Regions from separate parts of the Macrococcus equipercicus genome, predicted to be linked through region 1. Evidence: predicted binding sites of a transcription regulator. Region 1 holds the regulator's gene; the other holds the start of a gene.
The links. The regulator NrdR, encoded in region 1, represses ribonucleotide reductase genes. The targets are predictions, from matches to a motif close to AACACNATATATNGTGTT.
Positions count from the first base shown of each region.

Region 2: a site for NrdR is predicted at 6,503-6,520, ahead of nrdI (class Ib ribonucleoside-diphosphate reductase assembly flavoprotein NrdI). Genes of this name have one in related genera too.

Region 1 covers NZ_CP073809.1:1,455,531-1,464,053, forward strand. Annotated here, with positions in the region: lysine riboswitch at 1-97, opposite strand, end outside; gene thrS (threonine--tRNA ligase) at 150-2,078, opposite strand; gene dnaI (primosomal protein DnaI) at 2,364-3,284, opposite strand; gene dnaB (replicative helicase loading/DNA remodeling protein DnaB) at 3,281-4,615, opposite strand; gene nrdR (transcriptional regulator NrdR) at 4,624-5,088, opposite strand; gene KFV11_RS07605 (GDSL-type esterase/lipase family protein) at 5,197-5,901, shown strand; gene KFV11_RS07610 (alpha/beta hydrolase) at 6,043-6,639, opposite strand; gene KFV11_RS07615 (ring-cleaving dioxygenase) at 6,645-7,613, opposite strand; gene KFV11_RS07620 (glyceraldehyde-3-phosphate dehydrogenase) at 7,767-8,523, opposite strand, start outside.
Region 2 covers NZ_CP073809.1:532,824-541,346, forward strand. Annotated here, with positions in the region: gene hisC (histidinol-phosphate transaminase) at 1-84, shown strand, start outside; gene KFV11_RS02800 (5' nucleotidase, NT5C type) at 106-642, shown strand; gene KFV11_RS02805 (diacylglycerol/lipid kinase family protein) at 694-1,605, opposite strand; gene KFV11_RS02810 (peptide MFS transporter) at 1,680-3,161, opposite strand; gene KFV11_RS02815 (peptide MFS transporter) at 3,262-4,773, opposite strand; gene queF (preQ(1) synthase) at 4,861-5,358, opposite strand; gene KFV11_RS02825 (DMT family transporter) at 5,355-6,215, opposite strand; gene nrdI (class Ib ribonucleoside-diphosphate reductase assembly flavoprotein NrdI) at 6,571-6,957, shown strand; gene nrdE (class 1b ribonucleoside-diphosphate reductase subunit alpha) at 6,920-8,523, shown strand, end outside.

The sequences.
Region 1 (8,523 bases):
AGGAGTCACTTCGGCAATGTCACCTTTCGTCCTGCGTCATTTACGTGATACCGTATCTGCAGAGTTACTCATCTTCATTGCAACCTCTACCTCTTTTTGAGGAATATTATATTTTGTTCTACTATACCGTATTAATTACGGTTTCACAACTATTTTTTCAGGCGGATTTCGTCGATGAGCTGCCAGATGAATTCATCGCGCTCCATCGTCAATGATTCTTTCTTGCCGTACTGACGGACATTGACTTCATTATTCTCCACTTCTTTATCGCCGACAACCACCTGATAAGGCACTTTGTTCATCTGCGCCTCACGAATCTTGTAGCCCATCTTCTCCTCACGGTCATCGATATGACAGCGCACGCCCTGTGACTTCAGTTCGTCATACAGCGCTCTCGCATAGTCGTAATGCACTTCGTTCGATACCGGGATGATCTCCAGCTGATTCGGCGCAAGCCAAGTTGGATAAGCGCCTTTATATTCCTCAGTCAGGAAGGCAACGAAGCGTTCCATCGTTGAGATAACACCGCGGTGGATGACGACCGGGCGATGTTCAGCCCCGTCGCTGCCGACATAAGTCAGGTCAAAGCGTTCAGGCAGCAGGAAGTCAAGCTGTACAGTCGATAATGTCTCTTCCTTGCCGAGTGCTGTCTTCACCTGCACATCAAGCTTCGGACCGTAGAATGCCGCTTCACCCGGCGCTTCCTCATAATCAAGTCCCATCTCATCCACTGCTTCTTTCAGCATGCGCTGTGCACGTTCCCACATCTCATCATCCTGGAAGTATTTCTCTGTGTCTTCCGGATCGCGGTAAGACAGGCGGAACTTATAGTCCTTGAACTTGAAGTCTTCATAGACATCAATGACGAGCTGCACGACACGCTTGAACTCATCCTTGATCTGATCCGGACGGACGAAGATATGGGCATCATTCAAAGTCATGCCGCGGACACGCTGCAGCCCTGATACAGCGCCGCTTGCTTCGTAACGGTGCATTGTACCAAGTTCTGCGATACGGATCGGCAGTTCACGGTAGCTGTGCTTCGCGTTTTTGTAGATCATCATATGGTGCGGACAGTTCATCGGACGCAGCACGAGTGACTCGTTATCCATCTCCATCACAGGGAACATATCTTCCTGGTAGTGATCCCAGTGACCGGACGTCTTATACAGATCGACTGACCCCATGACCGGTGTGTATACGTGGTCATAGCCGAGTGCGACTTCTTTGTCGACGATATAACGTTCCAGCTCGCGGCGGATCGTTGCACCATTCGGCAGCCAGAGCGGCAGACCGGCACCGATCAATGGGTTAGTCGCGAATAAATTCAGCTCTTTACCGATCTTGCGGTGGTCGCGCTCTTTGCGTTCCTCAAGAACCTGCAGATGTGCTTTCAGTGCTTTCTTGTCAAAGAAGGCAGTGCCGTAAATACGCTGCAGCATCTTGTTGTTCGCGTCACCGCGCCAGTAAGCGCCTGCAGTAGATAACAATTTGAACTCCTTGATCTTCGCTGTTGACGGTACATGGACACCGCGGCACAGGTCAGTGAATTCACCTTGAGAATATAATGTCACGTTCTCGTCTGCTGGAATCGCATCGATCAGTTCCTGTTTGTACGGATCATCTTTGAACACTTCTTTCGCCTCGTCACGTGAGACGACGCGGCGTTCAATCGCGATGTTCTCTCCGACAATTTGACGCATCGTCTTCTCGATATCCGCTAAATCTTCACTCGAAACTTTATGGTCAGTATCAAAGTCATAGTAGAAGCCTTCCTCAATGACCGGCCCGACACCAAAATGGACATTGCCATAGAGACGCTTCAGGGCCTGTGCCATCAGATGAGCCGTTGAATGGCGAAGGACTTCGATACCTTCTTTAGATTCCGGTGTAATGATTTCGATATCGCCGTCAGTCTCAAGCTGTGTGGACAGGTCCACCAGCTGACCATTGAACTTACCGGCCAGTGCCTTCTTCTTCAGCCCCGGACTGATTGAACCTGCGATCTCTTCTGTTGTCACACCGCTGTCAAACACTTTCTCATTACCGTCCGGAAATTTAATATTGATTTCGCTCATCATGAACACTCCTTTAAATGATTGATTATTTATGAATACAAAAAGACCCCATCCCAAAAGGGACGGAGTCTTCCGTGGTACCACCCTAATCGCCTTGCGGCAACTCTGCATAAGATAACGGTCTTGAGCCGGGCATCGTTTAAATGCCAATAGAAAAAGGGAGTAATGATGCTGCGCTCAGCCGGACTCACACCATCCTCCGGCTCGCTTGATAAGACATCAGCATCATCTTGTCCTCTTATTGTTAAATATTATAGTTCTATTATACACTGACTATTCTATTTTTCAAGAACGGCGATAATTTTTTCCGGACAGCTGATAAGGATCGCTCAGCGCATGAATCCGCTCCATCATCCGGAGCGCCTTTGTCTGCTCGACACCGTTCCTTGTGTTGGAGAAATGATGTTCAAGTTCATCCAGGTTGAAGTTCGACGAAAAGAACGTCGGCAGCTGGTTCATCATACGGTGATGCAGCAGCGGGCCGAGCACTTCATCGCGGACCCACGGCGTCAAATCTTCCGCGCCGATGTCATCGAGCATGAGCACCGGGCTTTTTCTGACACGGTCAAGCTTCTGCTCAAATGTATTGTCACTGAAGCCTGATTTCAGCTCGCGGATGAATTCAGGCACGTAGAAGATTGTCGTATACACATGCTTCTCTTTCAGCTGGTTGGCTATCGCTCCTAGAATGAAAGACTTGCCGGTGCCGAAGCTGCCGTGGATATACATGCCTTTCGCGGGCCTGCCTGCCGCGATATCGTTGCAGATCTGCATCGCCTGTCTGACGATGTTCAGCCGTTCAGTCGTCTCAAGGTCGACCGCATTGATTTTGGCGTTCAATATTTCATAAGGGACGTGCATCGCTGTCACATATTCCTTCATCTTCACTTCTTCTTCGTGGACTTTCTTGTTCGGACATGGTGTATAAGCGATTCTGATACGCTTGTCTTCGACATAAAGAACAGGCGTATGACCTTTGACGAAGTTGATGCACGTGCCATAGCTCTCACAGCGGTCGCACATTTTGGACTGGTCCTTATATTCCTGAAGGATTGATAAGTCCTTATCGATCATCTCGTCCGTCACGTCCGGATGCTCCATTAGAAACGCTCTGATTTCCGCATGGTTCAGCGTCTCCTCTTTCACTTTTGCAATACGTGCTTCGATACCCGGATTGTCTCTTAAAAATGCGCTGAATGGCTTCATCGTTCATCCTCCTTCCAGAAGTTTTTCAGTTCTTCTTCCAGCTTGCGCTTCTCTGCTTCAAGCGCCTGGTCTGTCTCTACTGCGACCGGTGCACTTCCTTCTTTCATCTGACTGACCCAGGCCGGCGTCTTCTCATACGACGGGCGCGTGCGTCTCGGCTTCTGCTCTGATTGACGTTCCGCCTGCTGTTTCTGCAGCTTCTTCACATGATCGTACGCCTGCCTGCTTGATTCGAACTTCAGCTTCTTCCAGTTCGAGGCAATTTCTTCGATGTAACTTTGCGGCAGCTGCATATCATGAGTAAACATCACATACTGCAGCAAAATATTGATGACACCAAACGGCAGCTTCTCCCGTTCCACGATCGACTCGATCATGCGCTTCTGTCTAGCTGTCGGCTCCGACTTGCTGGTCGATGCGAGCATCGCGACCGGACTTGTCGTGTCCATCATCTCAAACCATGACAGCTGTGTCTTATCCTCTACTTCATCAGGCTGCCGTGCTTCAGTGAGCGCAGGCAGGTTGCCTTCGTGCTCCAGCTGATAGAAATCACGGGCGTTTTTCCGCAGTTCTTCATGGGAAATCGTCTGGTCGGCGCTTAACGAGCGGAGAATGATGCGCCGCATCTCTGTCGGCGCGATATCATACAGCACAGACAGCTGGGTGATTAAATCACGCGTTGCTTTCGGCAGCTGTTCCCGCGTAATCAGATTCTGGTTGAGCAGCATTTCGAGCAGGTCGAAGTCGAACGTCTGCTGATGGACCGGGATGCCTAATGAGTCATTCGTCTTGATGATCGTCTCATTGCCTTTGAAAATCCCGGCATCCGGCTCTTTCGGTGTCCCGAAGACATCCATGTAGTTTTTGGAGACATCGCGGTAATCCGTTAAGTCGATCGTATCCGTGCAGAAATGCTTTTTCAGCTGGTGGAACCGCTCTTTGCCGACGACTTGAAACAGAAAGACCGACAGCATCGGATCGTTGAAAAACTGGGCAGGCATGACCGGGCTGATCAGCTTATAGACAAAGCACTGCGCTTCCCCGGTCTTCAAAAACGTCTTCAGCAGCCCGATAGCTTCCAGCCGTTCACGCAGCTGTTCAAAATGGCTTAAGTTCATCTTCAGTTCGTTCAATATTAAATAATGGGTCTCCGGTTCTGACACTTGCCGTCCATTGATGAACTGGCTTAAATACTGATAGACCGCTATACTTTCAAGGCCGATCAGCGGAATGTACAGCCGCTTCAGCACATCTTCTGACAGCGGTGACTGCACATAGTTTGTATGGACGATAAATGAATCAGCCGGTCTTAACCCGGAAAAATAATGCACATCAACACCTACTTCTTGTCTTTATCATTTAATATCCCCTGCATAGTGCTCAGCAGCTGATCCACATCTTTGAACTCCTTGTAAACCGATGCGAAACGAACATAAGATACTTGGTCAAGCTTCATCAGCTCATCCATGACCCGTTCCCCGATATCGACAGAAGATATTTCGTTCTTCCCGCTTTCACGCAGCTGAAATTCAATTTCGTTCGTGATTTTTTCCAGGTCGTCAAACGCAACCGGCCGCTTTTCGCTCGCTCTGACAAGGCCGCCGAGCACTTTGTCACGGTTGAATGCCTGTCTTGTGCCGTCTTTCTTGACGACAATCAAAGGCGCGAGTTCAATCCGTTCAAACGTCGTGAACCGTGCACCACACTGCTCGCACTCACGGCGCCGTCTAATAGCGGTCAAGTCATCTGCATGTCTGGAATCCACAACTTTGGACTGATTATAACTGCATTTCGGACATCTCAAGACATTCACCTCATTCATTGTTATCATCTTATTATACATGATTCACGAACAGTTAAAAACCGTTATAACAACATTAAACGGGGTATAAATGACCAAGGAGGCATCCATATGAGACCTGAACTACTGGAACTTGAGAAATTTGAAGAAGGCAACCCCGTCAACAAAGAGCGGGATAAATTCAACAGAAGAAATGAGGCACTGCTCTATCATAACGACCCGGTCGGCGTGCTGTTCATCGGCGACTCCATCACCGCCTACTGGGACCTTGACAGCTACTTTGAACTGACTAACGGCAAACGGATCATCAACCGCGGTATTTCCAACGACCGGTCGATGTACTTGAAGCGCCGCTTTCAGGCAGATGCCCTGCAGCTGAAGCCGGACTACATCATCCTCTCCATCGGGGTGAACAACACGAAGGACCTCGACCAGCAGCTCGACCAGGAAACAAGCGACCAGCTCGTGCTGCAGATTACACAGGATATTAAAGACATGGTCAGCATGGCAGAGACACAGCACATTCCGATGGCCATCACTTCTGTGACAGCGACCAACCGCAGGCACTTGAAGTCATTCGAGCTGCGGGCTGCAACAATCAAGCGCATCAATGACGAGTTACAGCAGTTCGCACAGCGTCAACGTATTCCATATATCGACTATTACTCGCGTATGACACTGACCGGTGACGTCGACTGTCTCAATCCGGAGCTCTCAGACGACGGCCTGCATCCGCATGTGCTCGGCTATGACATTATGGCACAGACCGTCGTTGACACATTAACAGACGTGCCGCTCAAACTAAAACATCCGTAAAGAGGTGTGCCATAGAATCTCTGTTAGAAGGAATCGCCGCTATGCACTGCTAAGCTCATCGGGACTGAACAAGCACAGAAAAAACCATCCGCCAGATTAAGCCGGATGGTTTATTTTGTCATACCTATGTTCTGTTTGTCTTTACAGCTGCTGATACCACGCTGCCGCCCGCCGCACTTCTTCCTGAGTCAAAGAATGGCCGTGGTGATGCCAGAATAATTCCACTGCCGCTCCTGCTGTTCTTAACGCTTCTGCCAGCTCTTCAGTCTGCTCCGGCGTACAGATGGGGTCGTTTGTCCCTGCACCAATGAAGACATGGATGCCCGACAAGTCCGGCAGCTCGATGTTACGGAGCGGCACCATCGGATGAAACAAAATCGCATGACTTAATGCCTCCTGGTCATGATACAAGAGACTTGCTGCAATATTTGCACCATTGGAATAGCCGACCGCTATGACTTTATCCCGCTTCAAGTCGTTTGCCTCTGCTGCTTCATCGATGAACGCCTTCAGTTCATGCGTCCGCTCCACTAAATCTTCTTCATCAAACACACCTTCAGCGAGCCTTCTGAAAAATCTCGGCATGCCGTTTTCACTGACATTCCCTCTGACACTGAGGACATTGGCAGCCGGGTCAATCAATGCGGCGAGAGGCAGTAGATCATACACATTGCCGCCTGTGCCGTGCAGCAGCAGCAATGTGTTATCCGTTGTTCCCTTGTTCATGATATGATTCATATGCGTCATCTCCCTTTCACGCTTCTCACTGTATCAATCGGTCTGACCTGCGCTTCAATCACTGCGCGTTGTGATTCAAGAAACGGTGGCAGCGACAGTTTCTCACCAAGCGTTTCGTACGGTTCGTCACCCATGAAGCCGGGGCCGTCCGTCGCAATCTCAAATAATAAAGGTGCCGCGAGTCTTGCATACAGCGATTTGAAGAAGAAGCGGTCCACATAGCCTGAGTTCGGCAGACCAAATTCCTGCAGTCTGTCGATCCATTCATTCAGACCGGCTTCATCCGGCACTCTAAATGCGACATGGTGAACCGTACCATAGCCCTGCTGAGCAGAGCTGCTCTCTGCGTCATCAATGATGATAACCGATGCACCGTTCCCGCCCTCAGCTGTCTCAAAGAGATGCGCCTGACCTTCACTCGCCGTCTCCTCAAATAAATAGACCTGCTCAAAAGCTGCTTTGAAAGCCGTGAACTGGCTGACTGCTATAATGACCGGCCCTAAACCGTAAATACCGTAGCGCTCAGGTACCGGCCCATTTTTCCACGGCTCACCGGGAGCTGTGCCGCGGTCATGCTCATCCGAAATAATCTGATAGCGCTGACCGTCAAAATCTTCAAAAGGCAGCACTTTGCGGCCAAACTGCTCTTTAATTCCTTCGTGCTTGACGTCAAACGTTTCAAACCGCTTTAAGTAGTAATCGACTGCTTCATCATCCGGCACCCGGAACGATGTCCGTGAAATTTCATTTGTGCCGTGGACGCCCTGTGGTATACCCGCAAAGTCAAAGAATGTCATATCCGTCCCTGCGTTTCCTTGATCATCGGCAAAGAACAGATGATACGTCTGAATATCATCTTGATTGACTGTCTTTTTGACAAGGCGCATCCCTAAAATATCGTTGAAGAACCGGTAGATTTTCTCGGCACTGCTTGTTATTGCTGTCACATGGTGTATTCCTGTTAATGCTTGCATGTAGTTGACCATCCTTCGATATATTATTTATACTTGGTATAAATAATATATCATTAAATGACTGCTGATGCAACTATTCAGTTTCTGTCATCCCGCTCCAACATAAAACAGGAATCCTGGTCAGGATTCCTGCGCTGTCAATCAGCCTCATTATTATGCTTCTACTAGATCCTCTGATGCTGCATTCAATGCCTCACCCATCAATGATGCCAGTTCAACGACGCGTGTTGAGTAGCCCCACTCATTATCATACCATGCGAGTACTTTCACTTTGCGGCCGCCCATGACGATAGTTGACAGGCCGTCTACGATTGATGACATAGGGTTTGTGTTGAAGTCCACGCTCACTAAAGGCTCGAATGTAATATCAAGGATGCCTTTAAGCGGTCCTTCGCCTGCTTCTTTGAAGGCATTGTTCACTTCTTCAACAGTCACGTCCTGCTTCAAGTCAACGACAAGGTCAACTAATGATACATTTGTTGTCGGTACACGTAAAGCCATGCCGTGCAGCTTGCCTTCTAATTCCGGAAGCACTAATGACAATGCTTTCGCTGCACCTGTTGATGTCGGAATGATGCTCTGTGCGCACGCACGTGCACGGCGCAGGTCTTTATGCGGATTATCCAGGTTTTTCTGGTCATTAGTATAGGCGTGAACCGTCGTCATCAGACCGTTTTCAATCCCGAACTTTTCATTCAGTACTTTAGCGACTGGTGCGAGACAGTTTGTTGTACATGACGCATTAGAGATGACGTCGAACGTTTCAACATCCAGCTTCTTGCAGTTGACGCCGCGGACGATGGTCTGCACATTGCCTTTACCCGGCGCTGTCAGCAGTACTTTTTTAGCGCCGGCTGTTAAATGTGCCGCTGCTTTCTCTGCATCATTGAATTTGCCTGTCGCTTCAATT
Region 2 (8,523 bases), 920 kb from region 1:
ACGCCGGCTGGAGTGAGGATTACAATCGGCACGGCAGCGCAGAATACGGTTGTCATTAAAGCGCTGGAAGATTACTTTGCATAAAAAAATGAAGGGATGAACACTATGACGAGAGAAACAATTGCGATAGATATGGATGAAGTGCTGGCAGATACATTGAAGAAAGTCATCTTCAAATTCAATGAGGAGTCAGGTGAAACAGTGACGCTTGAGCAGCTGCAGGGTATTAAGCTGAGAGATATGCACCCGCAGCATGTAGACACGCTGTCCCAGCTACTGCTTGACCGTGAATTTTTCAGAGATCTGGAAGTGTTCCCGGATGCTGTCCGCGTCGTCAAACGTCTGACAGAGCATTATGACGTTTATATCGCGACAGCAGCGATGGATGTTCCGACGTCTTTCGATGCCAAGTATGAATGGCTGCTGGAACATTTTCCGTTTCTTGATCCGCAGCACTTTATTTTCTGCGGGAATAAAGGCATTGTCGGCACAGATTACTTAATTGATGACAATCCTAAGCAGCTCCGGGCATTCAAAGGTAAAGGCATTATGTACAATGCCGCTCACAACATCCATGAAGAGGGCTTTGACCGTGTGCACAGCTGGCAGGAAGTAGAAGCTTATTTTCTTAATGACAAATAAAATACCGGCCGCAGCGCTGCGGCCGGTATTTTATATGCAGCATGTTTACTGTTAAAAAGTTTTGTTCCCTGTAAACATCCGCAGGCGCTTAGTGAGCATGTCAATCTGCAGCGGTGTCTCAATATCAATTTCACCATCGACATCGACAGCCATCGTCTCTGCGGTCTCTATCGTAATCTGGCAGCCGGAATAATGTTCGATGTTGTTACTGAGCTCATTCCAGTTGTCCGTACTTTTTTCGGACAGCAGCTCTGTGAACAGCTTGATACCGGACTCTTTGAAGATGAACACATTAAGAATACCGTCATCCGCCGCAAGCTCCGTCAGCGGTATACGGTTGCCGCCTACAAACTGGCCGTTGGCTGTAATAATCATGGAACTGCTGCCTGTAATGAGTTTACCGTCAACCGTCACTTTATAGTCGAAGAAAGTCGGATTGGTGACATTTTTCAGTGTCGACATCAAGTAGCTGAATTTACCGATTCTGCTCTTGGCATCTTCTGCAACGCCTTCAGAGTTTTCGACAATAAGGCCGAGACCGACAAAATTAAGAACGTATCTGTCATTCACTTTCATCACATCGATATGTTTGACTGAAGCTTCAAGCAATGCCTGTGAGGCGGCAACGGGCTCAGGCGGCAGATTCAAAGTTTTCGTGAAGTCATTAAACGTACCGCCCGGCAGAATGCCGATCGGCAGGTTAAGCTCTGCTGCAATCACCCCGTTGATCAGTTCGTGCACCGTGCCGTCACCACCCAGTAAGTAAATCACATCAAACGGCAGCTGTTCTTCTTTGATCTTATGGCAGTAATCGATAATATCGCCTTTCTCCTCGCTTTTATATATAGTGAGCGACTGACACATCTTTACAAGATTTTTCGTGACTTCTCCGATAGTCTCGGTCACTTCTCCTTGTCCTGCACTGTCATGATAGAATAAAATTCCGTTTGTAAAGCTTGCCATAGTGACACCTCGTTTTTATTATACTGTACCCTTTTTCCAAATAAAAAACACGCGCCGGAGCACGTGCTGAAAAATTAATGGATCCCTTCCATATGGCGCGAAATCCAGCGGTTCAATAACATCATCAGCACAAATAAGATGATGGCGAGACCACCGATGAACGCGAAGTAATTAGCGTAACCGAGCGGTGCCACAAGATTGACCAGCTGGGCATTGATAGCCTGAGCAGTGGCATTCGTCAAGAACCAGAGACTAAGCATCTGTGAACTGAAGGCCTCAGGTGCCAGTTTGACGGAAACCGAAGAACCGGTAGGAGACAAGCAGAGTTCACCGATGACACACAGCAAAAATGATGTGACAAGCCACATTGGATGATACAGTGAATGGCCGCCGCTCATCGTCGGAATCACCATAATCAGGAACGAAGCACCGGCAAACAACAGACCGATTGCAAACTTCAGTGGTGTTGATGGATTATATTTACCAAGTTTTGCCCAGAGTGCTGAAATGACAGGGGCAAGCAGCACGATGAAGAACGGGTTGATGGACTGGAACCAGGCAGCCGGAACAATATAGTTGAATCCGAACACTTTGTTCATGTCAAGCTGTGTGCGTTCGTTGGCAAATATGCTCAGCACGTTTGCGCCTTGTTCCTGAATAGACCAGAACATGACACCCGCGATAAACAGCGGAATGTAAGCGAGCAGTCTTGAGCGTTCAGTAGCAGTGACATCTTGACTACGGAACATAGTTGTGAAGTACAGCACAGGAAGGATGACTCCAAGCACAGTCACAACGACTGAGAAGGTGCGGAATGACAGCACGCCTGTCAATTGAGCGGCGATCAGTACGACTGCAACAGCTATCACAGCACCGATAATCATTTTTGAATATCTGCTTTTCTCAGCAGCGGACAGTGGATGCGTCGGTTCCAGACCGACTAAACCGAGGGAACGTCTGTTGAATATCAGATAGATGATGAGCGCAAGTGCCATACCGATAGCCGCTGCAAGAAAGCCGAGATGATAATTATAGTTCTTCTGCAGTGCGCCGACGATGAATGGTGACAACAACGCACCCATATTGACAGACATATAGAAGATGACGAAGCCTGCATCCATTCTGCTGTCATTCTTGTCATAGAGACCGCCGACGACATTCGAAATATTCGGTTTCATCAGTCCGGACCCGACGATGATCAGCAGCATGGACGCTAAAAATGCTGGTACACCGAACGGCAGACTCATCGCGATATGGCCGCCCATAATGAGCAGTGCGCCGATGAGCAGTGACTTTCTTGAGCCGATGACACGGTCAGCCAGCCAGCCGCCGATAATACCAGTCATAAAGATCAGTGCGCCGTACATCGATGCGACACTGGCAGCGGTCGTCTGGTCCATCCCAAGGCCGCCGTTGATCACTTTATCATACATATAGTAAACGAGGATAGCACGCATCCCGTAATAACTGAAGCGTTCCCAGAACTCAACGAAGAACAGTATGCCAAGCCCTTTCGGATGGCCGAAGAAACCGGCATGCGGTACGCTGTCCACCATCTCTTTTCTTGTATAAGCCAAAATAAATCTCTCCTTTAAAAGTTAGAATGTTATGAAAATTAAAAGAACAGAATATATAATATTCTGCTCCTTGTAGTGGTTAATGAATGCCATGCATCAATTTTTTGATGAATGGTGATACGAAGAATAATATTATTCCTAGTCCGATAGCGATGCCTCCGAATATTCCGAAGTAACGGACAGGACTAACAGATGTATAGACATTCACCAGCTGTGCATTTAATCCTTGCGCCATCGTATTGGACAGGAACCAGATACTCATCATCTGTGCTGTAAATGCTTCAGGCGCAAGTTTAGTCGTTGTTGACAGACCCGTCGGTGATAAGCAGAGCTCCGCAAGTGTGACGAGCAGGAAGCTGAGAACAAGCCATAATGGATTAATCAGCTGAACACCACTTTGAAGCGGCATAATCATAATCATAAAGCTTAAACCGGCAAGAATGAGTGCAATCGCAAACTTAACGACTGTTGATGGATTGCGTTTACCGAGTTTAGTCCAGAGAATCGAGAATAAAGGTGCTAGTGTGACGATAAACAATGGATTGAGTGACTGGAACCATGCAGCCGGAATACGAAAATCGATAGCGCCATTTGTCAGGACGTTCAAATCAAGCTGTGTCTTCTTATCAGAAAAATTAGCAAGAACGGTTGAACCCTGCTCCTGAATCATCCAGAACACAACAGCAGCTAAAAACAGCGGGATGTAAGCTGTGACACGCGATTTTTCGACGCTTGATGTTTTAGGTGATATGATCATCAGAGTGAAGTAGATGACCGGCAGGACGACGCCGAGAAATGTAATCATATTGGCGAAGTGCGGCAGATCAAGCTGTCCGCGCCATGCCAGGTAGACGAAGTAAAGCGCAAAGACCAGAACGATAACAAGCAGGTATGTGATGGTCTTCTTGCGTTCTTCCGGTGTAATCGGATTCGGTACATCTAGTCCGGCAAGACCAAGTGAGCGCTTTGACATGATGACAAAAGCAATAAGGCTGAAGAACATACCAATTGCTGCTGCCGCAAAGCCGGCATGGAAACCGATGTTCATCTGCAATGAACCGACGACAAGCGGCGCCAGAAAAGCACCGAGGTTAATAGACATAACGAATAAAGTGAAGGCTGCATCAACACGACTGTCATTCTTATGATAGAGCTCTCCGACTGTTGATGAAATATTAGGTTTCAGCAACCCGGTCCCCAATATAATGAATAACAGGGCGACGAGCATCAGTGTAAAGTTATTCGGCAGTGACAGCAGAATATGACCGATCATAATCAGCACGGCACCGATAGTGATTGAATGTCTTGTACCAAGTAACCGGTCAGCAATCCAGCCGCCGATAATACCGCTCATATAAATTAATGCACCGTAAATTGAAACGATTTGAAGCGCAAAACCTTCCTCAATTCCGAAACCGCCTTTAGCGACGCTGTAATAAAGATAGAAGACGAGAATGGCTTTCATGCCGTAATAGCTGAAGCGCTCCCAGAATTCTGTAAGCATTAAAGTGATAAGTCCTCTTGGATGTCCGAAGAAGCCGGTTCTCGGCATACTGTTGACGACTTCCTCACGCGTGTGACGAGCTGACATGATAATACCTCTTTTCAATTAAATAAGTAACAACGTAACTATTCTACTCTTTTTAGATTTTTTAGACAACTTCGTTTAAGAGTAATATTACCGGTTTGTAATCGTTTCCGGATAGAGGTCGTGATTCATCAGTCGGTAGGAAGCCATCTCCTCGTATTTCGTGTCAGGCCTGCCGTAGTTCGTATAAGGGTCGATGGAAATTCCGCCGCGCGGTGTGAATTTACCCCATACTTCGATATAGTGGGGGTCCATTAACTTAATCAGATCATTCATGATGATATTCATGCAGTCCTCATGGAAGTCACCGTGGTTTCTGAAGCTGAATAAATAAAGCTTCAATGATTTAGATTCGACCATCTTAACGTTTGGGATGTAGCTGATGTAAATCGTCGCAAAGTCAGGCTGGCCGGTAATCGGGCAGAGACTGGTGAATTCCGGGCAGTTGAATTTAACAAAGTAGTCACGTCCTTGATGTTTATTATCAAATGATTCTAGGACATCCGGATCGTAACTGTATTCATAGACGTTATTCTGATTGCCGAGCAATGTAATATCTTTTAGTTCGTCGTTTGTTCTTCCTGTCATGATAAGTCTCCTTTAGTTTTTGTTTTCTGAAACATGTAGTAACTCGCACTGAAAATAATGATATAACCGATATAGCTGAAGATATCCGGATGCTGGTGGAACATAAGAAATCCAATAAGAGCACTGAACAATACGGTTGCATAGAAAAAGATGGAAATATCTTTCGCCGGTGCAAACTGATAGGCGATTGTAATGCCGAACTGCCCCATAGTCGCAAAGATACCTGACAGCAGCAAATAAACAAGCTGTGTCATCGTCATCGGTTCATAATGAGTGATGACAAACGGCACTAGTACGATAGTTGAAAAAAATGAAAAATAAAAGACTGTCGTATAAAATTTCTCTTTAGGACCGAGCACTCTAAGCGTCGTATAAGCAAGGCCGGCAAACAGCGCCCCGAGTATTCCGATGAAAGAAACTGAAATATCGCTGGAAAAAGTCGGTTTAATGATGAACAGTGTCCCGGCAAACGCGACAATGATAGCCGCCGCCTGATACTTCTGAATGCGTTCCTTCAGAAATACAGCGCATAATATAATGGTAAAGAAAGGACTCAGTTTATTCAGCATATCCGCATCACTAAGTAACATGCGGTCAATCGTATAGTAGTTCAGGAGCACGCCGACAAGCCCGAATATACTTCTCGCCATAAGCAGCGGCTGATTGTTCAGGCTGCCAAACAGACGTTCATGATGCTTGATGACAAAATACAGCGGAATAATCATGCCGACTAAGTTGCGGAATAGCGACTTCTGCATGACCGGCAGCTCACCGGACAGTTTGACAAATGCTCCCATCAGACTGAAACCGAGCGAGGCGATCAGCAGCCACATGATGCCCTTCTGTTGATTATTCATAGTTTTCTCCTTATACTTACAGTTTCAGAAAATTTACCTCTTATTCTATCACAAAAACTTTCGGCTAAACTAGAAATATTAGATTGAAACGAGAAACTCTCAGAGTAAATATATTTTCTGAAGTCACAAAAATTTAATGAAATTTGCAAAGTCACATGGGGCAATGGATTGACGAAAATTATAGAAAGTCAAGCCTAATAATTTATAAAATTTAGGTTATGATAGATTGAAACGGGGAACAAACGTGCTATAATACTTCGTATATATTGTGGTTGTATTTGATAGCTAACACTATATATAGTGTTATTCATTGTATTAGCCGCAAAAGTGTGTGATACATATCGGAGTGATGACTATGAAGATTATTTATTACTCATTAACAGGAAATATTACAAGGTTTCTCAATAGAGCAGGCGTCGATGCAGTCCCTCTGACTGACGTCGGCGATGTCTGTGAACCTTATATTTTAGTGACAGGAACATTTGGTTTCGGAGAAGTACCGCAGCCGGTTGCTGATTTTTTAATGAAGCATCATTCGTATTTGAGGGGCGTTGCTGCAAGCGGCAACAAAAATTTCGGCCAAAACTTTGCCCGGGCCGGTGATACGATAGCAGCGCAGTACAACGTACCGCTGCTCATGAAGTTCGAGCTGCATGGCAATGAAGGGGATTCTATACTATTCAAGAAAAAGGTGGCGGATTTAGATGAAGATTCTAGACGAAAAAAAGTACAATCATATTGAACTGAACAACCAGGTGACAAAACGCCGTGAAGATGGATTCTTTGATCTTGCTAAAGATCAGGAGGCTCTGCTTGTCTACCTCGAAGAAGTGAACGATAAGACGATTCATTTTGATTCTCCGCTGGAACGCCTGCATTATCTTGTAGATAACAACTTCTACTACAATTTGTTCGAACAGTACACTGAAGAAGACTTGCTGGATATTATCAACTACACTGAAACGCTGCCTTTTACTTTTGCAAGTTATATGTCAGCAAGTAAGTTCTTCAAAGATTATGCGATGAAGACTAATGATAAAAAGCAGTACTTGGAGGATTACAAGCAGCATGTGATCATCGTCAGCCTGTATTTAGCGAAAGGTGATAAAGCACAGGCGATGGAACTGGTCAATGCGATGGTTGAGCAGCGTTATCAGCCGGCGACACCGACGTTTCTGAATGCCGGCCGTGCCCGCCGCGGTGAACTTGTCTCTTGTTTCCTGCTGGAAGTTGACGACAGTCTGAACTCCATCAACTACATCGATTCCACAGCGAAGCAGCTGTCTAAGATTGGTGGCGGCGTCGCGATCAACTTATCGAAGCTGCGTGCCCGCGGGGAAGCGATTAAAGGCATTAAAGGTGTCGCAAAAGGTGTGCTGCCGGTCGCTAAAGCACTGGAAGGCGGGTTCGGTTATGCCGATCAGCTCGGTCAGCGTCCCGGTGCTGGTGCCGTGTACTTGAATATCTTCCACTATGACGTCCTTGAATTCCTTGATACTAAAAAAGTGAATGCCGATGAAGACCTGCGTCTTTCTACGATTTCTACCGGCCTGATTGTGCCATCAAAATTCTTTGAGCTGGCACGTGATGGTAAAGACTTCTTTATGTTTGCACCGCATACAGTCGAGCAGGAATACGGTCAGACACTGGATGACATCAATCTGGATGAAATGTATGACCAGCTCGTCGAAAATCCGAATATTATCAAAAAATCAAAAGACGCGCGTGAAATGCTGAATACTATTGCACAGACGCAGCTGCAGTCAGGCTATCCTTATTTAATGTTCAAAGACAATGCCAACAAAGTGCATGCGAACAGCAATATCGGTCAGATCAAGATGAGTAACCTCTGCACAGAGATTTTCCAGCTGCAGGAGACATCGGTCATCAACGATTACGGTACAGAAGACGACATTAAGCGTGATATTTCATGTAACTTAGGGTCGTTGAATATTGTCAATGTGATGGAATCCAAAAAAGTGAAAGAATCTGTTCATATCGGAATGGATGCACTGACGACGGTGAGCGACGAAGCAGATATCAAAAATGCGCCGGGTGTCGCTAAAGCGAATCGCGAACTTCATTCTGTAGGACTCGGTGTGATGAACCTCCACGGCTTCCTCGCTAAAAACAAGATTGCCTATGAATCAGAAGAAGCAAAAGATTTCGCCAATACATTCTTCATGATGATGAACTTCTATTCGATTGAACGTTCGATGGAGATCGCTAAAGAACGCGGCGAATGTTACGCTGACTTTGAAAAGTCTGACTATGCGTCAGGGACATACTTTGATAAATATGTGTCAAA